4 regions of the Streptomyces sp. NPDC051567 genome follow, and region 2 is predicted to be linked to each of the others. Evidence: riboswitches for the same ligand, from Rfam matches in the RefSeq annotation. Region 2 holds a riboswitch; each other region holds the start of a gene.
What was found. A riboswitch is a leader RNA that binds a small molecule or an ion and turns the genes downstream of it on or off. The one in region 2 is predicted to bind cobalamin.

Region 1 (7,513 bases), on a different contig from region 2:
CTGCGCGTGCTGCGGCCGGGCCGGGTCACCGAGGTCTCCCTCATCGGCGTCGCGCTGCTGCTGCTCGCGATCGTCTCGGGCGGCTGGGTCGCCGAGTCCTCCTGGGCGGACACCTTCACCCTGGAGAAGGAGACGCTGGTCATCTGGATGGTCGCGTACGGCTTCGTCGCCTCGGTGCTGCCGGTGTGGATGCTGCTCGCGCCCCGTGACTACCTCTCCACCTTCATGAAGGTCGGCACCATCGCCCTGCTCGCGCTGGGCGTGGTCATCGCGATGCCTACCCTGAAGATGCCCGCGGTCACCGAGTTCGCGAGCCGCGGCGACGGCCCCGTCTTCGCCGGCTCGATGTTCCCGTTCGTCTTCATCACCATCGCCTGCGGCGCGCTGTCCGGCTTCCACTCGCTGGTCGCCTCGGGCACCACCCCGAAGATGATCCAGAAGGAGACCCAGGTCCGGGTCATCGGCTACGGCGCGATGCTCACCGAGTCCTTCGTCGCCATCATGGCGATGATCGCGGCCTGCATCATCGAGCCCGGCCTCTTCTTCGCGGTGAACTCCCCGCCCGGTGTCATCGGCACCACCGTCGAGACCGCCTCGCAGGCGGTGACCAACTTCGGCTTCGCGATCTCCCCGGAGGCCCTCGCGCAGGCCGCCAAGGACGTCGAGGAGACCAGCCTGCTCTCCCGTACGGGTGGCGCGCCGACCTTCGCACTCGGAATGGCGGAGATCTTCTCGGCCGTGATCGGCGGGGCGGGGATGAAGGCGTTCTGGTACCACTTCGCCATCATGTTCGAGGCCCTGTTCATCCTGACGACGGTCGACGCGGGCACCCGGGTCGGCCGCTTCATGCTCCAGGACACCCTGGGCAACGTGCACAAGTCCTTCCGGGACGTCAGCTGGAAGCCCGGCGTCTGGTTCGCGAGCGCGATCGTCGTGGGCGGCTGGGGCTACTTCCTGTGGGTCGGCGTCAAGGACCCGCTGGGCGGCATCAACCAGCTCTTCCCGCTGTTCGGGATCGCGAACCAGCTCCTCGCGGCGGTCGCCCTGGCCGTCTGCACCACGCTGCTGGTCAAGTCCGGGCGGCTCAAGTGGGCGTGGGTGACGGGCGTCCCGCTGGCGTGGGACGTGGCGGTCACGCTCACCGCGAGTTATCAGAAGATCTTCTCGGAGGACGTGAAGGTCGGCTTCTTCGCGCAGCGCGACAAGTACCAGGCCGGGATCGACGCCGACAAGGTGCTGCCGCCCGCGAAGACCATGGACGAGATGCACACCGTGGTCACCAACGCCACCGTGGACGGGGTGCTGTCGGTGCTGTTCGCGGTCCTGATCGTCATCGTGCTGGTGGACGCGGCCCGGACCTGCTTCAAGGCCATCGCCCGCCCGGAGACCGTCAAGCTCTCCGAGGTCCCGTGGACCGAGTCGAAGATCGTCGCCCCGGCCGGGCTCTTCGCGACCGCCGAGGAGAAGGCCGAGCTGGCCGCGGCGGGTCTCGAACCGGGCGGCGGGCGCGTGAAGGAGCCCGCGGCGTCATGAGCGGGCGCGGAACCGACGACGTGCGCGGGCGCGAGGCCGTCAGCGCGCGCGGGGCCGGGCGTCCGCGCGGCGCGGGGAAGGGGCGCACGGCGGCACGCGTGCGCCGGGCGCTGGCGACGGCCCGGTTCTACGTCCGCGAGTTCTCGGGCGAGGCCGCGTACGACCGGTACGTCGCCCACACGCGCTCCCACGACCCGCAGGCCCAGGTCCTGACCCGCCGGGCCTTCGAACGCGCCCGCACGGACGCCCGCGAGGCGGACCCCCGCGAGGGCTTCCGCTGCTGCTGAACGACGTCCTCAGGCATGCCGCAGGCCCCCGCCGCACCCGGCGGGGGCCTGCGGCGCACCCGGCGGGGGCGGCCCGGGGCGGCGGCCCGTCCGGCACGCGCACCGCGGCTGGAACACTCACCGCATGGACATAGTGATCAGGGCGGCGCTGCCCGCCGAGTACGAAGAGCTGGGAGAGATCACCGCGGGGGCGTACCTGGGTGACGGGCTGCTGCGCTCGGGCGAGGACGACGGCTACCTCGGCGAGCTGCGCGCCGTCGCCGGCCGGGCCGCGGACCCGGACGCGCGGGTGCTCGTCGCCCTGGACGGCGGGCGGGTCCTCGGCGGGGTGACCTTCGCCGCACCCGGGAGCCCGCTGGCCGACATCGCGGGTCCGGGCGAGGCCGAGTTCCGGATGCTGGCCGTCGCCCGGGAGGCCCGTGGGCGGGGTGCGGGCGAGGCCCTGGTGCGCGTCTGCGTGGACCTCGCACGGGCCCTGGAGGGGGTCACACACCTGGTGCTCTCCACCCAGGAGGCCATGCTCGGGGCCCACCGGATCTACGGACGGCTCGGTTTCACCCGGACCCCGGAGCGGGACTGGGCCCCCGTACCCGGCATCACCTTGCTCACCTATCGGTTGAAGTTGTAGCCACGCCGACACAACATGTGGGGGCTACCGCATGAGGTCGCCCCCACATGTATGCTCATGGCTGCTGTCGCCGCAGGGGAATCCGGTGCGAATCCGGAACTGTCCCGCAACGGTATGAAGTACACCCATTGGTGTAACCGCAGTCCGAGGACCTGCCGACAGCGCGCCCGGCTCGACCGAACCGGGTGCCGATATGTCCGGGCCTCGCGGTTGGGCCGGTGGACGCCATGCGGCGCACGTACGGACCGCCCCTCGGGGCGGCGCACCTGCGAGCCCGCGTGCGCCTGCCCGCGCCCCGCCCCGCCGATGACCGGGCCGAGCGAGGGAGAGCTCCCCCCGTGACCATCGCGCCTGCCGCACCGCGCGCCGAGTCCGCCCACTCCGAGACCTCGGCCGAGCCCGGGGGGCCCGGGGCCGCGCTGCTGCGTACCCTCACCGAGCTGACCGCCGACCTCCCCGACACCGACCCCGGCCGGGTCGCCGCCGCCGCCCTGCGCGGGCGCAGCTCCGTCGCGGACGAGGCCGAGCTGCGCGGGCTGGCCACCGAGGCCTCCGCCGGTCTGATCTCGGAGGACCCGGCGTACTCCCGGCTCGCCGCCCGGCTGCTGACGCTGGCCGTCGCCGACGAGGCCGCCGGCCAGGGGGCCACCTCCTTCTCCGCCTCCGTCGAGGTCGGCCACCGCGAGGGGCTCATCGCCGACCGCACGGCGGAGTTCGTCCGGACCCACGCGAACCGCCTGGACTCGCTGGTCGAGCTGACGCTCGCCGAGGGCGCCGACGACCGCTTCGGCTTCTTCGGCCTGCGCACCCTGCACAGCCGCTACCTGCTGCGCCACCCGATCACCCGCCAGGTCGTGGAGACCCCGCAGTTCTTCATGCTGCGCGTGGCCTGCGGTCTCGCGGAGGACGACAGCGTCCGCGCCGTCGAGGAAGTGGCCTCGCTGTACCGGCTGATGAGCCGCCTCGACTACCTGCCGTCCTCCCCCACGCTCTTCAACTCGGGCACCCGGCACCCGCAGATGTCCTCCTGCTACCTGCTGGACTCCCCGCTGGACGAGCTGGACTCGATCTACGACCGCTACCACCAGGTCGCCCGCCTCTCCAAGCACGCCGGCGGCATCGGTCTCTCGTACTCCCGCATCCGCGCCCGCGGCTCGCTGATCCGTGGCACCAACGGGCACTCCAACGGCATCGTGCCGTTCCTGAAGACCCTCGACGCCTCCGTCGCCGCCGTGAACCAGGGCGGCCGTCGCAAGGGCGCCGCCGCCGTCTACCTGGAGACCTGGCACGCGGACATCGAGGAGTTCCTGGAGCTCCGCGACAACACGGGTGAGGACCAGCGCCGCACCCACAACCTGAACCTGGCCCACTGGGTGCCGGACGAGTTCATGCGCCGCGTGAACTCCGACGCCGACTGGTCGCTGTTCTCCCCCGCCGACGTGCCCGAGCTGGTCGACCTGTGGGGCGACGAGTTCGACGCCGCCTACCGCAAGGCCGAGGCCGACGGGCTCGCCCGCAAGACCATCCCCGCCCGTGACCTGTACGGCCGGATGATGCGCACCCTCGCCCAGACCGGCCAGGGCTGGATGACCTTCAAGGACGCCTCCAACCGGACGGCGAACCAGACCGCCGAGCCGGGCGCGGTCGTCCACTCCTCCAACCTCTGCACCGAGATCATCGAGGTCACCAACGACGGCGAGACCGCCGTCTGCAACCTCGGCTCGGTCAACCTGGGCGCCTTCGTCGTCGACGGGGAGATCGACTGGGAGCGGCTGGACGAGACCGTCCGCACCGCCGTGACCTTCCTCGACCGCGTCGTGGACATCAACTTCTACCCGACCGAGCAGGCCGGGCGCTCCAACTCCCGCTGGCGGCCGGTGGGCCTGGGCGCGATGGGCCTCCAGGACGTCTTCTTCAAGCTGCGGCTGCCCTTCGACTCCCCCGAGGCGAAGGCACTGTCGACCAAGCTCTCCGAGCGCGTCATGCTCGCCGCCTACGAGGCGTCCTGCGACCTCGCCGAGCGCAGCGGCCCGCTCCCGGCCTGGGAGCAGACCCGTACCGCCCGCGGCGTCCTGCACCCGGACCACTACCAGGTCGAGCTGAACTGGCCGGAGCGCTGGGACGCGCTGCGCACCCGGATCGCCACGACCGGCATGCGCAACTCGCTGCTGCTGGCCATCGCCCCGACCGCGACGATCGCCTCGATCGCCGGTGTGTACGAGTGCATCGAGCCGCAGGTCTCCAACCTCTTCAAGCGCGAGACGCTCAGCGGTGAGTTCCTCCAGGTCAACGCCTACCTGGTGAACGAGCTGAAGCAGCTCGGCGTCTGGGACGCCCAGACCCGCGAGGCGCTGCGCGACGCCAGCGGCTCGGTGCAGGGATTCGGCTGGATTCCGGCCGAGGTGCGCGAGCTGTACCGCACGGCGTGGGAGATCCCGCAGCGCGGCCTGATCGACATGGCGGCGGACCGTACGCCGTTCCTCGACCAGTCGCAGTCGCTGAACCTGTTCCTGGAGACGCCCACCATCGGCAAGCTCAGCTCGATGTACGCGTACGCCTGGAAGATGGGTCTGAAGACGACCTACTACCTGCGCTCGCGCCCGGCGACGAAGATCGCCAGGGCCGCGCAGGCCGCCGCCCCCGCGGTGCTCCCGCAGGCCGCCGCCGACGCGGAGGCGCTCGCCTGCTCCCTTGAGAACCCCGAGTCCTGCGAGGCATGCCAGTAATGAGCACCACTGACAACAAGAAGAAGAACCTGCTCGACCCGGGCTTCGAACTGACCCTGCGTCCCATGCGCTACCCGGACTTCTACGAGCGCTACCGGGACGCGATCAAGAACACCTGGACCGTGGAGGAGGTCGACCTCCACTCGGACGTGGCCGACCTCGCCAAGCTGACGCCCGGTGAGCAGCACATGATCGGCCGTCTCGTCGCGTTCTTCGCGACGGGCGACTCGATCGTCTCGAACAACCTCGTGCTGACCCTGTACAAGCACATCAACTCCCCGGAGGCCCGGCTCTACCTGAGCCGCCAGCTCTTCGAGGAGGCCGTGCACGTCCAGTTCTACCTGACGCTGCTCGACACCTACCTTCCCGACCCGGACGACCGCGCGGCCGCGTTCGACGCGGTCGAGGAGATCCCCTCGATCCGCGAGAAGGCGCAGTTCTGCTTCAAGTGGATCAACGAGGTCGAGAAGCTGGACCAGCTGGAGACGCAGGCCGACCGCCGTCGCTTCCTGCTGAACCTGATCTGCTTCGCCGCCTGCATCGAGGGCCTGTTCTTCTACGGCGCCTTCGCCTACGTGTACTGGTTCCGCTCCCGCGGTCTGCTGCACGGCCTGGCCACCGGCACCAACTGGGTCTTCCGTGACGAGACCATGCACATGAACTTCGCGTTCGAGGTCGTGGACACGGTCCGCAAGGAGGAGCCGGAGCTCTTCGACGACGCCCTCCAGCAGCAGGTCGTCGACATGCTGAAGGAGGCCGTCGAGGCGGAGCTCCAGTTCGGCCGCGACCTGTGCGGTGACGGCCTGCCGGGCATGAACACCGAGTCGATGCGCGAGTACCTGGAGTGCGTCGCGGACCAGCGTCTGGTCCGTCTCGGCTTCCCGCCGGTGTACGGCTCGCAGAACCCGTTCTCGTTCATGGAGCTCCAGGGCGTCCAGGAGCTGACCAACTTCTTCGAGCGCCGCCCGTCGGCCTACCAGGTCGCCGTGGAGGGCACGGTCGACCTGGACGAGGACTTCTAGTGCTGTGACCGGAAAGGTTTGCCGGTAGGCCCGCGGCGTCCGGTGCGGTGGATCGCAAGGCGGAGGGCCACGGCTTGTACTGGACGTACTTGCGTGGTCCGACAACGCGGCGAGGCGCCGTGCCGGGCGTCGAGGGCCGGTGAACCTTTCCGGTCACAGCACTAGGGCCCCGCAGCACCCGAAGCGCCCCCCGGCCGATGGGCCGGGGGGCGCTTGCCGTGCGGGTGCTCGTACGAGCCCTCGTACGGGACCTCGTGCGGGTCAGGCGTTGGGGACGGTCTCGTACCGCGGGGTGCCCTCTTCCATCTGGCGCAGGGCGTCCTTGCGGTCCCGCTTCGAGAGCCGGTCGATGTACAGGTACCCGTACAGGTGGTCGGTCTCGTGCTGGAGGCAGCGGGCGAAGTAGCCGGTGCCGCGCACCTTGATCGGGTTGCCCCGCGCGTCCTGGCCCTCGACCTCGGCGTGGTCCGGGCGGGCCAGCGCGGCGTAGGCGGTCGGGACCGACAGGCAGCCCTCGTTCGAGTCGTCCAGCACCCGCGCGCCGGCCGGGAGCTCGACGAGCTTGGGGTTGATCACGACACCGGTGTGGCGGTTGCCGTCGTCGTCCGGGCAGTCGTAGACGAAGACCTTCGCGTCCACGCCGATCTGGTTCGCGGCCAGGCCCACGCCCTCGGCGGCCTTCTGGCTGGCGAACATGTCGTCGATCAGCCGGGCCAGCTCGTCGCCGAACTCGGTGACGTCCTTGCACTCCCGGTGCAGGACCGGGTTGCCGACCACCGTGATCGGGCGGGCGGTGCCGCGCTCGCGGTGGGCGAGCTCGCGCGCCTCACAGTCCTCGGTGTCCACGACGTACCCGTCGTTCACCTCGACAACCTCGTTCTCCTGCTGCGCCATGTCCGCCGTACGCCTTCCGTAAGTCCCAGTCACCGATGGCCACCGATGTGCCCGTACAGCCTAAGGCCCGGTTCAGCAGACTTCTTCGAGATCGCGCCACTCGCGGCTGTCCGGGCTGTCCGCGACCCAGCCGTCGAGCAGTCCGCGCACCAGCCCGGCCGGCGCCGCGATCCCGCATTCGCGCTCGGGCACCCAGAGCGGGCCGGAACCGGCCGTACGGTGCCCCAGTGGTCCGGGATGTCCCGGTTCGCTGTGGTCGTGCGGGTCCAGGTGCCAGCCCTCGCCCTCGTCGCTCTGCATGGCGCTCTCCGAGCAGGTCCGGCAGAGCAGCCGGACGGAGGAGGACCAGTCCTCGGCGGCGAAGCCCGCGTCCGAGGCCAGCCGCTCCAGCGCGTCCCGGTCCTCCTCGGTGGCCGCCTCCAG
Region 2 (7,513 bases):
GGTAGCCGTGCCCGGCCAGTTCGGTGGCGACCTGCATGTGGGAGCGGGCGGCCTCCAGGCTGATGACGTCCGCGTCGAGGTCGTCGATGGCCTGGACGATGTCACCGAACTCGGCGTAGCACATGTGGGTGTGGATCTGGGTGTCCGGCCGCACCCCGGAGACGGTGAGGCGGAAGGACTCGGTGGCCCAGTCCAGGTATGCGGCGTGGTCGGCGGCGCGCAGCGGGAGGGTCTCGCGGAGGGCGGGTTCGTCGACCTGGATGACGGAGGTGCCCGCGGCCTCCAGGTCGTTGACCTCGTCGCGCAGGGCGAGGGCGACCTGGCGGGCGGTGTCGCCGAGCGGCTGGTCGTCGCGGACGAAGGACCAGGCGAGCATGGTGACCGGGCCGGTGAGCATGCCCTTGACCGGCTTGGAGGTCTGAGCCTGGGCGTAGGAGGTCCAGCGGACCGTCATCGGCTCGGGGCGGGAGATGTCCCCGGCCAGGACGGGCGGGCGGACGTAGCGGGTGCCGTAGGACTGGACCCAGCCGTGCTGGGTGGCGAGGTAGCCGGTGAGCTGTTCGGCGAAGTACTGCACCATGTCGTTGCGTTCGGGCTCGCCGTGGACGAGGACGTCGATGCCCGCCTTCTCCTGGAAGGCGAGGACCTCGCGGATCTCGTCCTTGACGCGCTCCTCGTACCCGGCGGTGTCGAGGCGTCCGGCGCGCAGGTCGGCGCGGGCGGTCCGCAACTCGGCCGTCTGGGGGAACGAACCGATGGTGGTGGTCGGCAGGAGGGGCAGGCCGAGGTGGGCGCGCTGGGCGAGCGTCCGTTCGGCGTAGGGCTGGGAGCGGCGGCCGTCGGCGTCGGTGATCGCGGCGGTACGGGCCCGTACCGCCGGGTCGCGGGTGAGGGCGGACCCGGCGCGGGAGGCCAGGTCGGCCCGGTTGGCGGCGAGTTCGGCGGTGATGGCGTCGGTGCCCCGGGCCAGGCCCTTGGCGAGGGTGACGATCTCGGTCGTCTTCTGCCGGGCGAAGGCGAGCCAGCGGGCGATCTGCGGGTCGATGTCGCGTTCGGCGCCTGCGTCCAGCGGGACGTGCAGCAGGGAGCAGGAGGCGGCCACGTCGACCTGGCCGGCGAGGCCCAGCAGCGTGCCGAGGACGGCGAGGGACTTCTCGTAGTCGTTGATCCAGATGTTGCGGCCGTTGACCACGCCCGCGACCAGGCGCTTGCCGCGCAGTCCGCCGACGGCGGCGAGGTCGTCGAGGTTCTTGGCGGCCCGGTCGGTGAAGTCGAGGGCGAGCCCGTCGACGGGTGCCTTGGCCAGGACGGACAGGGCCTCGCCGAGGCGGTCGAAGTAGGAGGCGACCAGCAGCTTGGGCCGGTCGGTGAGCGCGCCGAGGTCGCGGTAGGCGCGGGCGGCGGCGTTCAGTTCGGCCGGGGTGCGGTCCTGGACCAGGGCGGGCTCGTCGAGCTGCACCCACTCGGCGCCGGCGGCCCGCAGGTCGGCGAGGACCTCCGCGTACACGGGCAGGAGACGGTCCAGCAGGGTCAGCGGCTCGAAGTCGGCGGCCACCCCGGGAGCGGGCTTGGCCAGCAGCAGGTAGGTGACCGGGCCGACGAGGACCGGCCGGGCGTCGAGGCCGAGCGCGAGGGCTTCCTCCAGCTCGGCGACCTGCCGGGAGGAGTCGGCCGTGAAGACGGTGCCGGGGCCGAGTTCGGGGACCAGGTAGTGGTAGTTGGTGTCGAACCACTTGGTCATCTCCAGGGGCGCGACGTCCTGGGTGCCGCGCGCCATGGCGAAGTAGCCGTCGAGCGCGTCCGCGGCGTGGGCCTCACGGTGCCGGGCGGGGACGGCGCCGACCATGACACTGGTGTCCAGCACGTGGTCGTAGTACGAGAAGTCGCCGGTCGGCACCTCGGTGATGCCCGCGTCGGCGAGCTGCCGCCAGTTCGTCCGGCGCAGCTCCGCCGCGGTCTCCCGGAGGGCGTCGGCGGTGACGCGGCCCTTCCAGTAACCCTCGACGGCCTTCTTCAGTTCCCGGTTCTGTCCCTGGCGGGGGTAGCCGTACACGGTGGCCCGTACTGCCGCGGCTGCGGACTTCGCTGTCACGGAACTCTCCTTCGCGAGATGTGTCCTGGAGATCCCGGGGACGGGACGAGGACGCGAAGGGGAGGCAGACCGGACGGGACCGTTGCCGCGCGCGGGGCGCGGTCGTCCGCCTGATGTGCGTCGCCCCGGACTTCCGTCCGGGGTTTCCTCCGACCCGCCCACGAGGTCACCGGGATATCCGCGCACGATCGGCCGTGCGCGGACAGCGGGCAGGTCTTCGGACTCGCGGGCACGCCGGCCGGTCTCCCGGCGGACACCTACTGGCCGTCGCTTCCCAGGACCGTTTCCCGGTCCCAGTGCGTATGACGGCGGTCGTTCCCGCTCACCGCTGCGGGGCAGTCCCGGATTTCCACCGGGTTCCCTCTTACGACGCATCCCGCCTGGCGGACGGGGCGAACCAGCTGTGCCCGTCAGAGTAGAGGGATCACCCGCGTTCGGACAGTACTGTTCACATTCCGGACCGTGAGAGGGGACACGGACGGGCCGGAGCCGGAGCCGGAGTCGGAGCCGGAGCGGCAGCGGTCCGGCCCGCCCGCGGAGCGGTTCACCGGCCTCCGGCAGCCCCACGCCGGTTGCGGCCGCCCGGCCGCGTACGGCAGCGAGAAGAGCGTCCGTGACCTGCGGGTCCGGCAGATCCTGGAAGGAACCGACGAGATCATGCGCCTCCTTGTGGCCCGCTCCCTGCCCGGGGCCGTCCGGTGACCGGCGACGAACCCCCCGTCCTGACCCGGGCCGAGGGCCGCCTCGGCGTCATCACCCTGAACCGGCCCCGGGCCCTCAACGCCCTCACCCACGAGATGGTCCACCGGATCGCCGGGGCCCTGGACGCGTGGGAACACGACCCGGCGGTCGAGGCCGTCCTGATCACCGGGGCCGGGGAACGCGGCCTGTGCGCGGGCGGCGACATCCGGGCCATCCACGAGGACGCCCGCGCGGGCGGCGCCGCCTCGGCGGAGTTCTGGCGGGACGAGTACCGGCTCAACGCCCGCATCGCCCGCTACCCGAAACCGTACGTCGCCCTCATGGACGGCATCGTCATGGGCGGCGGGGTCGGCGTCTCGGCGCACGGCGGGGTACGGATCGTCACCGAACGGTCCCGGGTCGCCATGCCGGAGACCGGGATCGGCTTCGTACCCGACGTGGGCGGCACGTACCTGCTGGCGCTCGCCCCCGGCGGGCTCGGCACCCATCTGGCGCTGACCGGGACGGCGGTGGGGGCCGCGGACGCCGTGCTGTGCGGGCTCGCCGACCACTTCGTCCCGGCGGACCGGCTGCCGGAACTCCGCACGGCCCTGGCGGCGGCGCCGGTGGACGAGGTGCTCCCCGCGTTCGTCGGCGAGGCGCCGCCGGGGACGCTGGACGCCTTCCGCGAATGGGCCGACCCCTGCTACGGGGCCGACACGGTCGAGGAGATCGTGGACCGGCTCCTCGGCACCGGCGCGCCCGCCGCACGGGAGGCGGCCGGGACGATCCTCGCCAGGTCGCCCACCGCCCTGAAGGTCACCCTGGCCGCCCTGCGCCGGGTACCGGCGCTCGGGCCGCTGGAGGCGGTGCTCGGACAGGAGTACCGGGTGTCCTGCGCGGCCCTGTCCTCACCCGACCTGGTGGAGGGCATCCGCGCCCAGGTCGTCGACAAGGACCGCTCGCCCCGCTGGACACCCCCGACCCTCGCGGAGGTGACGGACGAGGACGTGGCCCGGTACTTCGCGCCGCTCGGCGACCGGGAACTCTCCCTGGCCGCCAAGGCCCCGCAGGAGGCGCCCCGGTGAGCCGGACCACCGCGCGCACCGCCTGACCCGGGGGGCCGGAGCCCGCCCGCCGCCCGCCGGACCGTCCGGCAGGCTCCGCCGGGCCCCCGGCCGGGCCCGGGTCAGGCGGTGCGGGCCCGGCCGGGACGACGGAGGTCCGCGGTCAGCACCGCCATCAGCTCACCCGGCGCCTCGACGAAGCGGTAGTGGCCGCCGTCCAGCAGCGCGAAGGTCGTCTCCCCGCACGCCGACCAGCCGGTCATGAGGGACGCCGGGACACCGGTGTCCCCGGTCCACCCGATGGCGGTCACGGGACACGGCAGCCGCACCGGATCGGCCACGTGGTACCGCTTGTTCATCTCGACGTCGCCCCGCAGCACACCCAGGTAGAGCGCGAGCAGGCTCGGCTCCAGGGTGCCGCCCAGCTCCGCGACGAGGCGGCGCAGCTCGACGGCCAGTTCGTCGTCGCTCATGTCGAGGAAACGGCCGTAGGGGCCGTCCTGCGGCGCCACCTCGGCCGAGACGAACACCTGGGTGGGGGCGGGGCAGCCCTTCTCCACCAGCCGCACGGCCGTCTCGTACGCCGCCAGCGCGGAACCGCAGTGCCCGAACAGCGCGTAGGGGCGGTCCAGATAGGGCCGCAGCGCCTCGGAGAGGTCGTCGGCCAGCGCCTCGTAGGTGGCGTAGGCGGGCTCGCGCATCCGGTTCTCCCGGCCGGGCAGCTGCACGGGACAGATCTCGACGCCGTCGACCGACGACGGCCAGTGACGGTACATGCTGGCGCCGCACCCCGAGTAGGGCAGGCAGAACAGCCTCGCCGGTGCCACCGGCGACGGCTCGCGCAGGAACCACTTGTTGCGGGTACGGGCCGCTGGAGCGTCCACTGATGACCTTCCGGTGGGGACTTCTGGGGACTTCTTCTCGCTGATGAGGGGGGCGGCCGGGAACGGCGCGGGGTACGGGGCGTGGCAGCGCCTACCGGAGCCGCGCGGTGACCGGCAGGTGGGTGAAACCGGCGATGATGTTCGAACGAATCCGCCGCGGTGTCCCGGCGAGTTCGAAACCGGTGAACCGGCCGAGCAGCTCCTCGAACAGGACCCGCAGGGTCACCCGGGCGACGGTGTGCCCGATGCAGTAGTGCGCGCCGACGCCGAACGCGATGTGCCGGTTGGGCTTGCGCCGGATGTCGAAGGTGTCCGGGTCGGTGAAGACGCTCTCGTCACGGTTGGCCGACCCCAGCCACACGACGACCGCGTCCCCCGCCGGGACCCGCACCCCCCGGATCTCGACCTCGCGGGTGGTGTGGCGCATGAAGTGCTGGGTGGGCGAAGCCCAGCGCAGCGACTCCTCCACACCACTGGTGAGCAGCTCCGGGTGGGCCGCCCAGTCGTCGAGGACCGCCGTCCCGGCCAGCTCCGCCATCGCCGCGCTCGGCGGCTGGGCCGTGGTGACGGTCGCGCCCAGCAGCAGGCTGTAGCAGTTGGACACGATCTCGCCCGGCGACAGCCGGCGCCCGTCCAGCTCCATGGTCAGCAGCACGCTGATCAGGTCGTCGCCCGGCGCGCGCCGCCGCGCGGTGACGATGTCCTGGAAGTAGGCGAACAGCTCGCGGTGCGCGGTCACGAGGGTGGCCCGCGGTCCGGCGGCGAGCTGGAACTCGGGGTCGTCCGCGGCGACGCACGCGTGGGTGAGCCGGACCAGACGCGGCCAGTCCTCCTGCGGCAGCGCCATCATCGTGCCGATCCCCGCCATCGGCAGCGCGGACATGGCGACGGCGAAGTCGAACGGGCCGCCGTCCGCCAGGGGTTCCAGCAGTCCGCGGACGACGCGGCGGATCTCCTCCCGGTCGTTGTCCACCGTCTTGATCGACAGCGCCTGTTGCAGGGGGCTTCGCATGTGGGTGTGTTTCGGCGGATCGGTCACCGCCATCTGCCTGCCGCCCGCCGGGTCGCCCTTGCCGAGGAGGTTGAGCAGGGTGCCCTGTTCGGAGGTGAACGTGTCGTGGTCGCGCAGCACCTGGTTGGCCTCGGCGTGCCCGACGACCGACCAGTACCCGGTGTCACGGACCGGCTGCCAGCTCACCGGGGCGTGGCGGCGCAGCTCCCGCCAGATCGCGTGTGCCCCGTCGCCCTGGTGGAGGCCGGGGTCGATCAGGTCGGCCCGGTGCGGAGCGGAGACCGGGCACCGCGAGGCCGCAGGAAGCACCGTCATCGGGAACACCCCTCCTGCGGCCCGCCGGCCGCCGGGGCCGCCGGGCTGTGCGGACCCGGCTCCTTCATCCGCCCGGCCAGCGCCGCGGCCAGCTCCGCGACGGTCGGCGACAGGTACAGGGTCTGCGCGGGGACGTCCACACCGAACTCGTCCTGGACGGCGACCAGCAGTTCGGTGGCCAGCAGCGAGTGCCCGCCGAGGTCGAAGAAGTCGTCGTGCACCCCGATCGGTTCGACGCCGAGGAGTTCGCCCCACAGCTCGGCCAGCCGCACCTGCACCGCGGTGAGCGGCGCGGTGAACTCCTCGGCCACGTTGCGCGGCACGCGCGTGGCGGTCGGCAGGGCGCGGCGGTCGACCTTGCCGTTGCGGTTCAGCGGCAGCTCGGGGCGGACGAGGACGGCCCAGGGGACGAGGTGTCCGGGCAGCCGGTCCCGCAGCGCGTGGCGCAGTTGCCGGCCGAGGTCGACGGTGTCCGGCAGGTCCGGGTCGGCGGGTACGACGTATCCCAGCAGCCTGGTGCCGCCCGCCGGGTCGGCCTGCGGCAGCACCACCGCGTGCCGTACCTGGGGCAGCCGTTCGAGTGCGGCCTCGACGGCCCGCGGTTCGGCGCGGTAGCCCTGGACCTTCACCTGGTCGTCCGCGCGCCCGACGAACTCCAGCGTGCCGTCCGCCAGCCACCGCACGAGGTCGCCGGTCCGGTACATCCTGGCCCCCGGCTCCGTCCCGGACGGGTCGGGCAGGAACCGTTCGGCGGTCGCGCCGGGACGGCCCAGGTAGCCGCGGGCCAGACCGGCCCCGGCCGCGTACAGCTCGCCGCACTCGCCGACGGGCACCGGGTCGAGGTTGCCGTCGAGCACGGCGACCCTGGTGCCGCTGACCGGGCGGCCGATCGGGACGCTCGGCCCCGCCGCGGGGGCGCTGCTGGTCCAGCAGGTCGTGTACGTGGTGTTCTCGGTCGGCCCGTAACCGTTGGTGAAGAGCAGCTCCGGGTAGGTGGTCAGCAGCCGCTCGACATGGCCCGGCGAGGCCACGTCACCACCGGTGAGGACGTGACGCACCCCGGCGAACGCCTCCAGGTGGGAGCCCACCATCTGGTGGAAGAGCCCGGTCGTCAGCAGGAGCACGCTCACGCCTTCGGCGCGCACGGTCCTCGCCACCTCGTCCAGCGCGATCGTGCCCGGGGGGAAGACGACCAGCCGGCAGCCGTTGACCAGCGGGGCCCAGATCTCCAGGGTGGAGGCGTCGAACGCGACCGGCGCGAGGTGGAAGAAGACGTCCCCGGGACGGACCTCCATCCAGTCCGCGCCCCGGACGAGGCGGTCGACCGCCCGGTGGGGCACCCCGACGCCCTTGGGCTCGCCGGTGGACCCCGAGGTGTAGCTGACGTAGGCGAGCCGGTCCGGGCCGGCCGGGAGGTCCGCGACCCCCTCGGCGATCCCCTCCCCGGCCTCCGGCCCGGTCG
Region 3 (7,513 bases), 150 kb from region 2:
CCTTCGACGCCGTGGAGGACGCCTGGGCGCCCTTCCTCTTCAACGGGCTGGTCATGGACGGGGTCTCGGGCCGGGCCGTCAGCCGGGGCCTGATGACCTCGGACGACCGGCAGGTCCAGCACGACGACCACACGCGAGGGCATGCGGTGCTCGCCGCGGTGCTGCTGCTCGCGGAGAGCGCGAGCCGGGCCGAGCGGAGCCGGTGGCGAGGGCTGGTGAAGGGGTGGACGGCGCGGGACCGCTGCCGCGTCCCCCTCGCGGACACGACGCTGGACCTGGCCTCGCTCGCCCGGCTGGCGGAGGTCGGCGCCGATGCCTCGGTGGCGGCGCTGCCCGAGCCGGTCGGGCACCGGTTGTTCGCCTCGATGGACCGGGTGACCCACCGGCGGCCCGGGTGGGCGGCCTCGCTCTCCATGTGCTCGCGGCGGATCGCCCATTACGAGACCGGCAACGGTGAGAACCCGCGCGGCTGGCACACCGGCAGCGGGATGCTGTCCTGGTGGGGTTCCACCTACGGCAACGACCAGTACTCGGACGCGTTCTGGCCCACGGTGAATCCCTACCGGCTGCCGGGGACGACGGTCTCCCGCAAGGTCCTCGTGGACGGTGCGGGCGGCGACTGGGGTGCCTCGCGGCCCGATGCGGTGTGGGTGGGCGGGACCACGGACGGGGAGTTCGCCTCCGTGGGCCAGCATCTGCGTGGTCCGGGAAGCACCCTCTCGGCCCGCAAGTCCTGGTTCTTCCTCGCCGACTCGGTGGTCTGCCTGGGTGCGGGAATCCGCTGCGGGGACGGGACCGCCGTCGAATCGGTGATCGACAACCGCAACCTGGGTGCCGACGGCGCACACGCCCTGACCGTCGACGGCACGGTCCAGCCCACCGGCCCGGGATGGTCGGCCGTCTTCTCCGCGCCGGGATGGGCACACCTGGAGGGCTTCGGCGGGTACGTGGTGTCCGGCGCGGGATCGTTCAGGGCGCTCCGTGAGGCACGTACCGGCCGGTGGAGCGACATCAACAGGGACGGTTCCTCCCTGGCCCTGACCCGGCGGTACGTCACGCTCTGGTACGACCACGGAACGGACCCGGACGACGCCGGGTACGTCTACCGGATGCTCCCGGGGGCCACGGCGGGCCAGACCGCGGCGCGGGCCGCCGCACCCGACGAGGTCTCGGTGATCGCCAACACCGGGACGGCCCAGGGCGTGGCCGTGGATTCGCTCGGTTTCACCGGTGTCAACTTCTGGCGGGCCGGGGCGGCCGGCCCCCTGGAGGCGAGCGCGCCCTGTTCGGTGACGGTACGGGAACGGGCCGACGGCACGGCCACGGTCCACGTCGCGGACCCGGCACGGGCACTGACCGGACTGGCCCTGGTCTGGAACCGGCCCGTGGCCTCGGTGCTCTCCCGGCCACCGAGCCTGGTCTCGGCGCTCACCGGCTCCCGGCTGCGGCTCGGGTTCGCCGATCTCGCGGCGGCGGCCGGGACCGGACAGGAGGTGGTGGTGCGGCTGGGCTGAGGGGACGGGGAGGACGGGCGGAGCACCGAGCGGGACACACCGTCACCGGCGGCGCACAGGACGCCGTCGGCGGCCGGGGCGCGCGGCTTCGACGTGAAGGCCGGGAACACCCTGCCGGGGAACGCGGACCGGCAGGTGACCGAGACGGGTCCGGACCGGGGCGTGGAGGGCTTCGCGGACAAGGTCGGCGTCCTGCCCGGCGAGAGCTTCGGACCGCACAGGCCCACCGCGCCCCGGTTCACCGTCTCACCTGCCGGATGGGCTGGTGCGGCGGGGCCAGGGCCCGGCCGGTGCGGCGTTCCGAGGCCCTGCCCGGGGTCCGGCAGGGGGGCTTCCGGTCTGGGCGCCCCGGGTCACCTGTCCGTCGGGAGGTAGACGATGTTCGGCGTGCCCGTGGCCGGGTGGGGTCCGATGCGGGTCCGGACGCCGTACACCCGGGCCAGCAGTTCCTCGGTGAGCACCTCGCCGGGCGGCCCGGAGGCGGCCACCCGGCCGTCGGACAGGACGTACAGCCGGTCACAGAAGGAGGCGGCGAGGTTGAGGTCGTGCAGGACGAGCAGGGCGGTGGCGGGCAGGGCGCGGACCAGGCCCAGGATCTCCAGTTGGTAGCGGATGTCGAGGTGGTTGGTCGGCTCGTCCAGGGCGAGCAGGCCGGGGTCCTGGACGAGGGCGCGGGCCACCAGGGCGCGCTGGCGTTCCCCGCCGGAGAGTTCCTCGAAGCGGCGCCCGGCGAAGGCGCCCGCTCCGACGGTCTCCAGGGCCTCGGCGACGCGCCGCAGGTCCTCGGGGCCGTCCTGTTCCCAGAACCGTTTGTGCGGGCTCCGCCCCATCGCGACGACCTCGCGCACGGTCAGCCCGAAGGTGCCGCTCGCGTCCTGCGGGACGACCGCGACGTGCCGGGCCCGGTCCTTGACCCCGAGCGCGCCCGTGTCGGCGCCGTCGAACAGCACCCGGCCGGCGGTGGGCCGCAGGGTGCCGTAGACGCAGCGCAGCAAGGTGGTCTTGCCACTGCCGTTGGGCCCGACCACACCGACCGTCTCGCCGGGCCGGGCGGTGAGGTCGATCCCGTGGAGCAGGGTGTGCCCGTCGGTCGCGTAACGCACGTCCTCGACGGCGAGTTCCACCGGCCGCCCCGCCGCCCGGGGCACCTGTGGCGTACCGGACGTGTGTGGCGCACCAGGCGTGTGTGGCGTACCGGGTGTGCGGGGCGTACCGGGTGTGCGGGTCATCCGGTGACCCCTTCGGTACGGGTGGAGCGGCGCAGCATCCACAGGAAGAACGGGCCTCCGACGAGCGCGGTGACCACTCCGACCGGTATCTCCTCGGGCGCGGCGGCGGTACGGGCCACCAGGTCGGCCAGGACCAGGAAGAGCGCCCCGCCCAGGGCGGCCACCGGCAGCAGGGCCCGGTGGCCGGCGCCGACGGCCATCCGCGCGGCGTGCGGGACCATCAGCCCGACGAAGCCGATCGCTCCGCTGTAGGCGACGAGCACGCCGATGACGAGGGAGGTGAGGACGAAGACGACGGCGCGGAAACGCCCGGTGTCCAGGCCCAGGGTCCGGGCCCCCTCCTCCCCGGCGAGGAGCAGGTCGAGCGGCCGGGCGAGGGCGAGGAGCAGCCCCGTACCGGCGAGCAGCACGACGGAGGGCAGGGCCAGTTCGCCCCAGCGGGCCCCGCCGAGACCGCCGAGGGTCCAGAAGAGGACGGTGCGGATCTGGTCGGGGTGGGCGGCGAGCACCAGGACCAGACTGGTCAGGGCGGACAGGATGTACTGGACGGCGACCCCGGCGAGGATCAGCCGGCCGGTGGTCATGGTGCCGCCGCGCCGGGCCATGGCATAGACGGCGACGAGGGCGAACGCCGATCCGGCGAACGCGGCGAACGGCACGCCCATCCCGCCGAGCAGCCCGGCGGCCCCCGCCGCCCCGGCCCCGGCCCCGGCTGCCGTGCCCGAGCCGAAGACGATCACCAGGACGGCTCCCGTCGAGGCCCCGGAGGAGGCACCGAGCAGGAAGGGGTCCGCGAGCGGGTTGCGGACGAGGGCCTGCAGCACGGTGCCCGCGACGGCGAGCCCGGCGCCGACGACCGCCCCGAGGAGGACGCGTGGCATGCGCACGTCCCACACGATGGAGGCGAAGGCACCGGTCGGCCGGTCGCCCGTCAGCCCACCGAGGACGATGTCGAGCACCTGGCCGGGGGTGATCCGTACGGCCCCCAGGGCCAGGCCGGCGACGGCGGAGGCGACGAGCGCCGCGGCGAGCAGGACGAGGACGGCCGGTGTGCGGTGGTGCCGCCTCACGTGGCGGCGGGGTGGAGCTGGCCGCCCAGGGACTCGACGGCGTCGGCGACGCGCACTCCCAGGACGGCCGAGGACAGCGGCAGGACGACGAACCGCTGGTTCCTGATCGCGGGAACCTGGGCGAGGGCCGGGTCGTTCAACAGGCGCTGCTTCTTGGCTTCGACGGTGGTGCCGCCGTAGTCGTAGATGAGGACGATCTCGGGGGCCCGCTCGATGACCTTCTCCCACGACACGTCACCGAAGGTGTCCTGGAGGTCGGCGAAGACGTTCGTCCCGCCCGCCAGCGAGACGATCTCGTTGCCGATGCCGGTGCCGCCGGAGGTGGAGGCGGACGCCTCGCCGGAGTCGTAGACGAAGACGGACGGCCGGGGCTTGTCCTTGACCCGGGCGGCCACGGCGTCGATCCGGCGCTGCTCCTCCCCGATGAGCTTCTCGCCGCGCTCGGGCACGCCGAAGGTCCGCGCGACCTCGGTGATCTCGGTCTTGAGCTGGTCGAGGCCGACTCGGCCCCCGGTGCAGTACTCCACGTTGAGCCGGGAGTTGATGCCGGACTTGGCGAGACCTTCGCGGTCGCGGCCCTGTGCCTTGTCGAAGGCGCTGGAGTAGCCCCCGTACACGAAGTCCGGGTCGGCGCCGAGCAGGATCTCCTTGGAGGGGTACTCCTTGGCCAGCACCTTGATCTTGTCGTAGGCGGGCCGGTAGGCGGGCAGCACGGCGTCGTCGAGGTAGGCGGAGCCGACGATCCGGTCCTCCAGGCCGAGGGCCAGCAGGATCTCGGTGGCGTGCTGGTTCATGGTGACGGCGCGCCGGGGCGGGGCCTGGTAGGTGCTGCTCACACCGCAGTTGGTGACGGTGTACGGGAACCCGGGTGCGGCGCTCGCTCCCGCGGCCGTGCCGGACGGGGCGGGTGAGGCGACGCAGGCGGCCAGGGGTATGAGGAGCGCGGCGGGGACGAGCGCGCGCAGGGCGGCGCGGGAACGCGACATGGCGTGGCCTCTCCGGGGAGTCCACGTCCCCGGTCGAAGGGAAGGGGCGGTGCGTCAGTGTCTGACTCCCGGTTCCCGCGAGGGTGTACCGGTCACAGTGGCGGGACCGCACCGGAATCGCACCGGTTTCCTGTCCTGCACCGCCTGGGTTGACGCGGTCAGTCTGCCAGATGTCCGCACGTCACCGGCCTGCGGCCGGGTCGGTGCCCGCCGGGGCCGCCGTGGTCGTCGCCGTCGGGGCCGCCGCGGGGTCCGGCCGGGTCCACCGGAGTCCCGGGTTCCGTCGAGCCGTCCCCGGACCGCCCACTTGACCATCGTGGTCCAGACCAATAGTTTCCGTTCGCACGGCGAACGCGCTCCCGTGTGTTCCTCCCGCGTCCGCGGAGGGATCTGCCCTGCGCCGCCGCGCGCGCGAAACGCACCGCACGGCCGACGAGTTGACGCCCCTCGCCGACCGCGGCCCGCGCGGCCACCGACCGGCGCCGCCGGGCCGCGGAAGACGACCCGGCCCGGCGGCGTCCTCCACGTACGCGCCGCGCGGCGGGTGCCACGTGCGGTACCCGCCGCGCGGACGGAAGCCGACGGACCCCGTGGAGGGAACCCGACGACGGGGGCGGGATCACGGCACGGCCGGGGAGCGGTGGGAGACCTTGCGGGGTGCTCCGGTGTCCGTGCGAGAGTGCCCCATGACCTCGGACCTCGCCTCGGACCTCCCCTCGGGCTTCCCCCCGGACCCTGCCTCGAAGACGGCCGCCCGGGCGGCCCGGACCGCCCCGGTCACCGCGGCCGTCGCGGGTACGTGGCGGCTCGGCGACCTGACCGTCAACCGGATCGGCCTCGGCACGATGCGGCTGACCCGTCGCGCCGACGGTTCGCCCAGCGACCGCGAGCGGATGACGGGCCTGCTGCGCCGGGCCGTCGAGCGGGGCGTGAACCACATCGACACCGCCGCGTTCTACTTCTCCGCCCTCCGCTCCGCCAACGAACTGATCAACCGGGCCCTCGCCCCGTACGCCGACGAGCTCGTCATCACCACCAAGGTCGGGCCGGGACGCGACCCAGCCGGGGAGTGGTGGTGGGCCGGGCCGGGGCAGTTGCGGGGGCAGGTGGAGGAGAACCTGCGCCAGTTGGGCCGGGACCACCTGGACGTCGTCAACCTGCGCGTCCCGCGCCGGGAGACGACCGGTTCGGTCGCCGAGCACTTCGGGGCGCTGGCCGAACTCCGCGCGGCCGGACTGATCCGGCACCTGGGAATCTCCAACGCCCGGCCCGACCACCTCGCCGAGGCCCTGGCCATCGCGCCCGTGGTGTGCGTGCAGAACCCTTACGGGATCGGTTCCCCGGCCGAGGACCACGCCTTCGTGGACGCGTGCGCGCGGCAGCGGATCGCCTTCGTCCCCTTCTACGCCATCGCGGGCGCGGGCGAGGACGCGGGCGTGGTCGCGCCGGACGGGGCACGGGTGCGGGCCGTGGCCGAGGCCCACGGGGTGTCGACGGCGCAGGTGCGCCTCGCGTGGACGCTGAGCCGGGGACCGCACGTCCTGGCGATCCCGGGCACCGGGAACCCGGACCACCTGGACGAGAACATCGCCGCCGGTGCGCTACGGCTGTCGGCGCGGGAGATCGCCCTGCTGGGCAGCACGGCCGGGGAGGCGGCGGCCCCGTAGCGCGTGGCCGCGCCGGCGGACCCCGGCCGCCCCCCGGCTTCCCTCCGGCCGGCCGGTCGTCCGTCCGGCCGTCACCGCCGGGGCCGGGCGGGCCCCGGGTCGGGCGCCCGGAACGCGGCGTCGAGTTCGCGGGCGAGGCGCAGGTGGGGGTGGCCCGGTTCGAGGAACGGCGTGGCCTCGGCGAGGACACGGGCCGCCAGCGCGCCGGCTTCCGCGCGCCGTCCCCCGGCGGCCAGGGCCCGGGCCCGTTCCAGCCGGGTGTGGACGACGTGCGGGTGGTCGGGGCCGAGGACCCGGGTCCGGTCGGCCACCAGAGCGGCCCAGGCCCGTTCGGCCTCGGCGGCCCGGCCCGTGCGCGCCACGAGGGCGGCCCGGCTGCCACGGACCGCCAGGGTGTGCGGGTCGTCGGGGCCGAGCGCGCGTTCGGTGTCCGCGAGCAGCCCGGCCAACTGCCGCTCCAGCTCCGTGGAGTCGGCGGGGTCCGCGGGCCGGAACCAGAGCAGGCCGCGCCGGACGGCCAGGCTCTGCGGGTGGGACGGGCCCTGGAGGCGGAGCCGGTCGCTCAGCAGCGCCTCCAGTTGCCGGGCGGCCGACCGGCGGTCGCCCGCCTGGCCGGTGAAGTACGCCAACTGGTGGCGGGCGGCGAGGGTGTCGGGGTGGCCGGGTCCCAGCGCGGCCACGGCATCGGCCGCCAGGGCGGTGAACCGGGCGGCGGCGGCCCGGGCGCTGCCCGCCTCACCGGTGAAGAAGGCGAGGTGGTGGCGGGCGGCGAGGGTGTCGGGGTGGTGGGGGCCGAGCCGGACCTCGCGCCGCCGGGCGATCCCGGCGAGGTCGGCGGCGGCCCGGCGCGGGTGTCCGGCGTCGCCGACCGCGACGGCCAGCGGCAGTTCCGCGCCGGTCAGGCCGGAGCGCCGGGCCCGGGCGAGGGCCTCGGCGGCGCGGGCCAGCCGCCCTTCCCGGTGGGCGGCGAGCCCCATCTCGTAGGCGTCCTCGGGGTCCGTCCGGGCCAGCAGGGACCGCCACAGGTGGTCGGGAACCGGGGCGAGG
Region 4 (7,513 bases), on a different contig from region 2:
CTGTTCGTGGCGCCCGAGCACGCCGTGGAGCTGTGGCAGGCGCTGATGAAGGCGGGCGAGGGCGTGGGCCTGGTCCCGGCCGGGCTCTCCTGCCGCGACACCCTGCGCCTGGAGGCGGGCATGCCGCTGTACGGGCACGAGCTGACCACCTCGCTGACCCCGTTCGACGCGGGTCTGGGCCGGGTCGTGAAGTTCGAGAAGGAGGGCGACTTCGTGGGCCGCGCCGCCCTGGAGGCCGCCGCCGAGCGCGCCGCCGCCGCGCCGCCGCGCAAGCTGGTCGGCCTGATCGCCGAGGGCCGCCGCGTCCCGCGCGCCGGGTTCCCGGTCGTCGCGGACGGCGTGGTCGTCGGCGAGGTCACCTCCGGCGCCCCGTCCCCGACGCTCGGCAGGCCGATCGCGATGGCGTACGTGGACGCGGCGCACGCCGCGCCCGGCACCTCCGGCGTCGGTGTCGACATCCGCGGTACGCATGAGCCGTACGAGGTCGTGGCCCTGCCGTTCTACAAGCGGCAGAAGTAGTACCCCGCGCCCGGCCCCGCCGTCAGGGCGGCCGGACCGGCGTCCCCGCGGCGCCGTCCCGGCCGTCCGCGCGGCGGCGCCCGGGTGTGTCGCGCCACCGTCTCAGCACCCGAGACCACATTCGTATCCACTCCCCCGCATCCAGGAGAATCAGGTCATGAGCAACCCCCAGCAGCTGCGTTACAGCAAGGAGCACGAGTGGCTGTCGGTCGCCGAGGACGGCGTCTCGACGGTCGGCATCACGGAGTTCGCGGCCAACGCGCTCGGTGACGTCGTCTACGCCCAGCTCCCCGAGGTGGGCGACACCGTGACCGCGGGCGAGACCTGCGGCGAGCTGGAGTCGACCAAGTCGGTCAGCGACCTGTACTCCCCCGTCACCGGTGAGGTCGTCGAGGCCAACCAGGACGTCGTGGACGACCCCGCTCTCGTGAACACCGCGCCGTTCGCGGGTGGCTGGCTGTTCAAGGTGCGCGTCTCGGAGGAGCCGGCCGACCTGCTCTCCGCCGAGGAGTACGCCGCGCTGACCCACTCCGACAACTGACACCCCAGGGGATCTTGATGTCCGTGCTGAACACCCCGCTCCACGAGCTCGACCCCGACGTCGCCGCCGCCGTCGACGCCGAGCTCGTACGCCAGCAGTCGACCCTGGAAATGATCGCGTCGGAGAACTTCGCTCCGGTCGCCGTCATGGAGGCCCAGGGCTCGGTCCTGACCAACAAGTACGCCGAGGGCTACCCGGGCCGCCGCTACTACGGTGGCTGCGAGCACGTGGACGTGGTCGAGCAGATCGCGATCGACCGCGTCAAGGCGCTGTTCGGCGCCGAGGCCGCGAACGTCCAGCCGCACTCGGGCGCGCAGGCCAACGCCGCCGCGATGTTCGCGCTGCTGAAGCCGGGCGACACGATCATGGGCCTGAACCTGGCCCACGGCGGTCACCTGACCCACGGCATGAAGATCAACTTCTCCGGCAAGCTCTACAACGTGGTCCCGTACCACGTGGACGGGACCGGCCAGGTCGACATGGCCGAGGTCGAGCGCCTGGCCAAGGAGTCCAAGCCGCAGCTGATCGTCGCCGGCTGGTCCGCCTACCCGCGCCAGCTCGACTTCGCCGCCTTCCGCCGGATCGCGGACGAGGTCGGCGCGTACCTGATGGTCGACATGGCGCACTTCGCCGGTCTGGTCGCGGCCGGGCTGCACCCGAACCCGGTGCCGCACGCCCACGTCGTCACCACCACCACGCACAAGACCCTCGGCGGTCCGCGCGGTGGCGTGATCCTGTCGACGCAGGAGCTGGCCAAGAAGATCAACTCGGCGGTCTTCCCGGGCCAGCAGGGCGGCCCGCTGGAGCACGTGATCGCGGCCAAGGCCGTCTCCTTCAAGATCGCGGCATCGGAGGACTTCAAGGAGCGCCAGGTGCGCACCCTGGAGGGCGCGAAGATCATCGCCGAGCGCCTGATCCAGCCGGACGTCACCGAGGTGGGCGTCTCCGTCCTCTCCGGCGGCACGGACGTGCACCTGGTCCTGGTCGACCTGCGCGACTCCGAGCTGGACGGCCAGCAGGCCGAGGACCGCCTCCACGGGATCGGCATCACGGTCAACCGGAACGCGATCCCGAACGACCCGCGCCCCCCGATGGTCACCTCGGGCCTGCGGATCGGCACGCCGGCGCTGGCCACCCGCGGCTTCGGCGCCGAGGACTTCACCGAGGTCGCGGAGATCATCGCGTCCGCGCTGAAGCCCGCCTTCGACGCCGCCGACCTGACGGCGCGCGTCTCGGCCCTCGCCGCGAAGTTCCCGCTGTACCCGACGCTCTGACCGTAGCGCCGCTCCCGGGCCGGGCCGTTCCCGGTCCGGCCCGGGAGCGGCGGCCGGAGGGCCCGGTCCTGTCCGCGAGGAGGGACCGGGCCCTTCGCGTGACCGGGGCTTCCCGCGGCCGGGGCCGCAGGGTGCCCCGGGGCCCGTCGGCGGACGACCGCCGTCCGACGTCCGACGTCCGATGTCCGCCGTCCTCCCGGCCGGAACGGGTCCGGCCAGGCCAGGGTCCGGCTGCCGTACGGCAGCCCGTACGGCAGCCCGTACGGCAGCCGTCAGGACCCGGCCGGACCTGGCCGGACCTGGCCGAGCCGGTCCGGTCGCCGGTACCGGGCGGCCCCGCGCCGCCATAGAAGCCCCAGGAACCCCAGGGGCCTCGTCCGCCCGCCCCTCCTCCGGGGCCACAGCCCCGCTCCGGCGCCGTCCCGTACGGGCTCGCGCCCGGCTCCTTCCTCACGGGTTAGTCTCGCCTGTCGGACAAAAACCGAACAATCGACCTATCCTGCCCCGTCCACCCCACGAGCAGACAAGGGAGTCCGCCAGTGGCCATCTCCGTCTTCGACCTCTTCTCCATCGGCATCGGCCCGTCCTCCTCCCACACGGTCGGTCCGATGCGCGCGGCACGGATGTTCGTGACCCGGCTGAAGAAGGACGGCGTCCTCGCACAGACCGCGTCCGTACGGGCCGAACTCTTCGGCTCGCTCGGCGCGACCGGCCACGGCCACGGCACCCCCAAGGCGGTGCTGCTGGGCCTGGAGGGCCACTCCCCGCGCACGGTCGACGTGGAGACCGCCGACGCCGAGGTCGAGCGCATCCGCCGGACGGGCCGGCTGCGGCTGCTGGGCACCGAGATAGGCGAGGGCCACGAGATCGCCTTCGACGAGCCGAACCAGCTGATCCTGCACCGCCGCCGCTCCCTGCCGTACCACGCCAACGGCATGACCCTCTTCGCCTACGACACGGCGGGCACCCCGCTGCTGGAGAAGACGTACTACTCGGTCGGCGGCGGCTTCGTCGTGGACGAGGACGCGGTCGGCGAGGACCGGATCAAGCTCGACGACACCGTGCTGAAGTACCCCTTCCGCTCCGGTGACGAGATGCTCCGCCTGGCGAACGAGACCGGCCTGTCGATCTCCTCCCTGATGCTGGAGAACGAGAAGACCTGGCGCACCGAGGACGAGATCCGCGAGGGCCTGCTGGAGATCTGGCGCGTCATGCAGTCCTGCGTCGCGCGCGGCATGTCCCGCGAGGGCATCCTCCCGGGCGGTCTGCGGGTCAAGCGCCGGGCCGCCTCCACGGCGCGCCAGCTGCGCGCCGAGGGCGACCCGCTGCTGCACCGCAGCGAGTGGGCGACGATCTACGCGATGGCGGTCAACGAGGAGAACGCGGCGGGCGGCCGGGTCGTGACCGCCCCCACCAACGGCGCGGCGGGCGTCCTGCCGGCCGTCCTGCACTACTACATGAACTTCGTGCCGGGCGCCGACGAGGACGGCGTGGTCCGCTTCCTCCTGGCGGCGGGCGCGATCGGCATGCTCTTCAAGGAGAACGCCTCGATCTCGGGCGCCGAGGTCGGCTGCCAGGGCGAGGTGGGCTCCGCCTGCTCCATGGCGGCGGGCGCCCTCGCCGAGGTCATGGGCGGCACCCCGGAGCAGGTCGAGAACGCGGCCGAGATCGGCATGGAGCACAACCTGGGCCTGACCTGCGACCCGGTCGGCGGCCTGGTCCAGATCCCGTGCATCGAGCGCAACGGCATGGCGGCGGTCAAGGCCGTCACGGCGGCCAGGATGGCGCTGCGCGGCGACGGCAGCCACAAGGTCTCCCTCGACAAGGTCATCAAGACCATGAAGGAGACGGGCGCGGACATGAAGGTCAAGTACAAGGAGACGGCCCGCGGCGGCCTCGCGGTCAACGTCATCGAGTGCTGACGTAGACACGGCCCCGCCCGCGTCGGCGGAGGCGGGGACGGACACGAGGCCCGGCGGGCCGCTTCGCGGGAAGCGGTCCGGCGGGCCTCGTACTGTCCGCCCCGGCGGCGCTCCGGGTCCGAAGGGGCGCTCCGGGTCCGAGGGGGGGGCTCCCGTGGCCGTCGGCGGGAACGGACCGCAGGTGGGCTGCCCGGACGGGTTGTGGGGCGTCGGCGGCGGGACTAAGGTCAGCGGGCCTTGGTGTTCGGGAAACCGGTGGGAAACCGGTGCGGCCCTCGCCACTGTGATCGGGAAGTCCGGCTCCACTCCTGCGGGAAGCCACTGGGACCACGCGGGGAACCGCACGGGCCCGGGAAGGCGGAGCCAGGGCATCAGTACCCGTGAGCCAGGAGACCGGCCAGGGCGCGTCGTCCATCCACGAGGTGCTGGAGAGGTCTCCCCCACTCATGCATATAGCCGAGGGGTTCCTACCCCCTTTGCACGCGGTCGCCTGGGGCGCCGCGTCCGCTCCCTTCGTCGTCCACGGGGTCCGCGCCCTCACCCGCGAGGTGAAGGAGCATCCCGAGAGCACGCTGCTGCTCGGGGCGTCCGGAGCGTTCACTTTCGTCCTGTCCGCCCTGAAGATCCCTTCGGTGACGGGCAGTTGCTCGCACCCCACCGGCACCGGGCTCGGCGCCATCCTCTTCCGTCCGCCGATCATGGCGGTGCTCGGCACGATCACCCTGCTCTTCCAGGCGCTGCTGCTGGCCCACGGCGGGCTGACCACGCTGGGCGCCAACGTCTTCTCGATGGCGATCGCCGGGCCCTGGGCGGGGTACGGGGTCTACCGGCTGCTGCGCAGGGCCGGGGCGCCGCTGATGGTGACCGTCTTCTTCGGCGCCTTCTTCGCCGACCTGGTCACCTACTGCGTCACCAGCGTCCAGCTCGCGGCGGCCTTCCCGGACCCGGGTACCGGCTTCGCGGGCGCGCTCGCGAAGTTCGGCGGGATCTTCGCCGTCACCCAGATCCCGCTCGCGGTCAGCGAGGGGCTGCTGACGGTCCTCGTGATGCGGCTGCTGATGCGGTCGAGCCGCTCGGACCTGGTCCGGCTGGGCGTCGCCCGGCTCACCCGGGGCAAGGCCGCGCCCGGAAACCGGCCGGAGGCGGCGCTGTGACGAGCCGGAGGACGAAGGCAGGGACAGGGCCAGGGACAGGGGCGGGGACGAGGACGAGGACGAGGACGATGGCGATGAGCCGGCACGCGAAGATCAACACTCTGCTGCTGCTCCTGGTGGCGGCGCTGGCCGTGCTCCCCCTCGCGCTGGGGATGGGCGAGGGCAAGGAGGAGCCGTTCGCGGGCGCCGACGCCCAGGCCGAGGCGGCCATCACCGAACTGGACCCGGACTACGAGCCGTGGTTCACCCCGCTGTACGAACCTCCGTCCGGGGAGGTCGAGTCCGCGCTCTTCGCCCTCCAGGCGGCGCTCGGCGCGGGCCTGCTCGCGTACTACTTCGGGGTCCGTACGGGCCGCCGCCAGGGCGCCGCCGCCGCGACGGCCGCCGCCCGGGGGGACCGGCCGGACGGGCCGGAGGCCGCGGACCGGGGCCCCGCACCGGGCCCCGGCCCCGCCCCCGCGCCGTCCCCCGGCCCGGACCCCGGCCCGCCGCCGGGGCCCGTCACCCGGGTGGAGCCGTAGCCGGTGCTGCCCATCGACGTGGCGGCGCACAGCAGCCGCTGGCGCCACCGCCACCCGCTGGAGAAGGCGCTGCTGGGGCTCGGGCTGACGGTCACGGCCGTCTGCCTGCCGCCCTGGCCCGGCGGGCCGCTGGTCGCCGTCGCCACGCTCGCCCTGCTCCTCGGCCCGGCCGAGGTGGCCGGGCGGCAGCTGTGGCGGGCCTTCCGTATCCCGCTCGGCTTCTGTGTCACGGGGGCGGTGCCGCTGCTGTTCGCGGTGGGCGGCCCGTCGGGGCCGGTCTCACCGGCCCCGGACGGTCCGCTCCGCGCGGCGGAGCTGCTGCTGCGCACCTCGTCGGCCTCGCTCGGCCTGCTGCTGTTCGCCTTCACCACCCCCGTCTCGGACGTGCTGCCCCGGCTGGTGCGGGCCGGGGTCCCGGCCCCGGTGGTGGACGTGGCCCTGGTCATGTACCGGATCGGGTTCCTGCTGCTCGACTCCCTCGCCCAGGTCCACCGCGCCCAGGCGGCCCGGCTGGGCCAGAGGGGCCGGGCGGCGGTGTGGCGTTCGCTGGCCGGGCTCGCCGCGACCGCCTTCGTCCGGGCCTTCGACCGCGCGGCGCGGCTCCAGGAGGGCCTGGCCGGGCGCGGCTACGACGGCACGCTGCGGGTGCTCGTCCCCCAGGCGGCGCTGTCCTGGCGGTTCCTGGCCGGGACCGCCGCCCTGCTGATCTCCCTGGTCACCGTGACCCTCGTCCTGAAGGAGCTGTACCTGTGAGGCCGTCGGTGGAGCTGGTGGGGGCGGGGTACGCGTACGAGGACGGGCCCGAGGTCCTCTCCGGCGTGGATTTCGGGATCGCGCCGCAGCGGGCGCTGGTCCTGCTGGGCCGCAACGGCAGTGGCAAGACCACGCTGATGCGGCTGCTGAGCGGGGGGCTGCGGCCGGGCTCCGGGGCGCTGCTGCTCGACGGCGTGCGGGTGACGTACGACCGGGCCGGTCTGACCCGGCTGCGGACGGCGGTGCAGCTCGTCGTGCAGGACCCGGACGACCAGCTCTTCGCGGCCTCGGTGGAGCAGGACGTCTCCTTCGGGCCGATGAACCTGGGGCTGGCGCCCGGGGAGGTCCGGGCCCGGGTCGGTGACGCGCTGGCCGCGCTGGACATCACGGCGCTGCGGGACCGCCCGACCCACCTCCTCTCGTACGGCCAGCGCAAGCGCGCGGCGATCGCGGGCGCGGTGGCGATGGCTCCGCGCGTGCTGATCCTGGACGAGCCGACGGCCGGGCTGGACCCGGACGGGCAGGAGCGGCTGCTGGACGTCCTGGCGGGTCTGCGTGCGCGGGGGACGACGGTGGTGATGGCCACGCACGACGTGGACCTGGCGGTCCGGTGGGCGGACGACGCGGCGGTCCTCACCCCGGCGGGCATCCGGCTGGGCCCGGCCCCGGCCCTGCTGTCGGACCCGGAGCTGCTGGCCTCGGCGGGGCTGCGCCAGGCGTGGTCCCCGGCGGTGACGGCGTTCCTGCGCGCCCGGGGCCTGCTCGCCGCCGACGCCCCGGGCCCGCGCGTGCCCGAGGCGCTGGCCGCCTGGGAGCCGGGGCCGGTCCG

Region 1: another riboswitch for cobalamin. It lies ahead of ACIA5F_RS02805 (ribonucleoside-diphosphate reductase subunit alpha); the one in region 2 lies ahead of metE (5-methyltetrahydropteroyltriglutamate--homocysteine S-methyltransferase).
Region 3: another riboswitch for cobalamin. It lies ahead of ACIA5F_RS06455 (ABC transporter substrate-binding protein); the one in region 2 lies ahead of metE (5-methyltetrahydropteroyltriglutamate--homocysteine S-methyltransferase).
Region 4: another riboswitch for cobalamin. It lies ahead of ACIA5F_RS16885 (energy-coupling factor ABC transporter permease); the one in region 2 lies ahead of metE (5-methyltetrahydropteroyltriglutamate--homocysteine S-methyltransferase).

What each region holds. Positions count from the first base shown of each region.
Region 1 covers NZ_JBITDK010000002.1:145,924-153,436, forward strand. The annotation lists gene ACIA5F_RS02790 (carbon starvation CstA family protein) at 1-1,533, shown strand, start outside; gene ACIA5F_RS02795 (CstA-like transporter-associated (seleno)protein) at 1,632-1,820, shown strand; gene ACIA5F_RS02800 (GNAT family N-acetyltransferase) at 1,945-2,448, shown strand; cobalamin riboswitch at 2,490-2,623, shown strand; gene ACIA5F_RS02805 (ribonucleoside-diphosphate reductase subunit alpha) at 2,787-5,174, shown strand; gene ACIA5F_RS02810 (ribonucleotide-diphosphate reductase subunit beta) at 5,174-6,196, shown strand; gene def (peptide deformylase) at 6,458-7,090, opposite strand; gene ACIA5F_RS02820 (tetratricopeptide repeat protein) at 7,163-7,513, opposite strand, start outside.
Region 2 covers NZ_JBITDK010000004.1:245,976-253,488, reverse strand. The annotation lists gene metE (5-methyltetrahydropteroyltriglutamate--homocysteine S-methyltransferase) at 1-2,092, opposite strand, end outside; cobalamin riboswitch at 2,283-2,509, opposite strand; partial or broken gene ACIA5F_RS07060 (acyl-CoA dehydrogenase family protein) at 2,651-2,794, shown strand; gene ACIA5F_RS07055 (enoyl-CoA hydratase/isomerase family protein) at 2,791-3,861, shown strand; gene ACIA5F_RS07050 (thioesterase II family protein) at 3,963-4,724, opposite strand; gene ACIA5F_RS07045 (cytochrome P450) at 4,816-6,051, opposite strand; gene ACIA5F_RS07040 (amino acid adenylation domain-containing protein) at 6,048-7,513, opposite strand, start outside.
Region 3 covers NZ_JBITDK010000004.1:100,746-108,258, forward strand. The annotation lists gene ACIA5F_RS06440 (polysaccharide lyase 8 family protein) at 1-1,514, shown strand, start outside; gene ACIA5F_RS06445 (ABC transporter ATP-binding protein) at 1,868-2,743, opposite strand; gene ACIA5F_RS06450 (FecCD family ABC transporter permease) at 2,740-3,813, opposite strand; gene ACIA5F_RS06455 (ABC transporter substrate-binding protein) at 3,810-4,799, opposite strand; cobalamin riboswitch at 4,835-4,971, opposite strand; gene ACIA5F_RS06460 (aldo/keto reductase) at 5,486-6,466, shown strand; gene ACIA5F_RS06465 (tetratricopeptide repeat protein) at 6,538-7,513, opposite strand, start outside.
Region 4 covers NZ_JBITDK010000013.1:88,696-96,208, forward strand. The annotation lists gene gcvT (glycine cleavage system aminomethyltransferase GcvT) at 1-519, shown strand, start outside; gene gcvH (glycine cleavage system protein GcvH) at 677-1,060, shown strand; gene glyA (serine hydroxymethyltransferase) at 1,078-2,334, shown strand; gene ACIA5F_RS16880 (L-serine ammonia-lyase) at 2,874-4,256, shown strand; cobalamin riboswitch at 4,478-4,673, shown strand; gene ACIA5F_RS16885 (energy-coupling factor ABC transporter permease) at 4,703-5,410, shown strand; gene ACIA5F_RS16890 (energy-coupling factor ABC transporter substrate-binding protein) at 5,485-5,931, shown strand; gene cbiQ (cobalt ECF transporter T component CbiQ) at 5,935-6,684, shown strand; gene ACIA5F_RS16900 (ATP-binding cassette domain-containing protein) at 6,681-7,513, shown strand, end outside.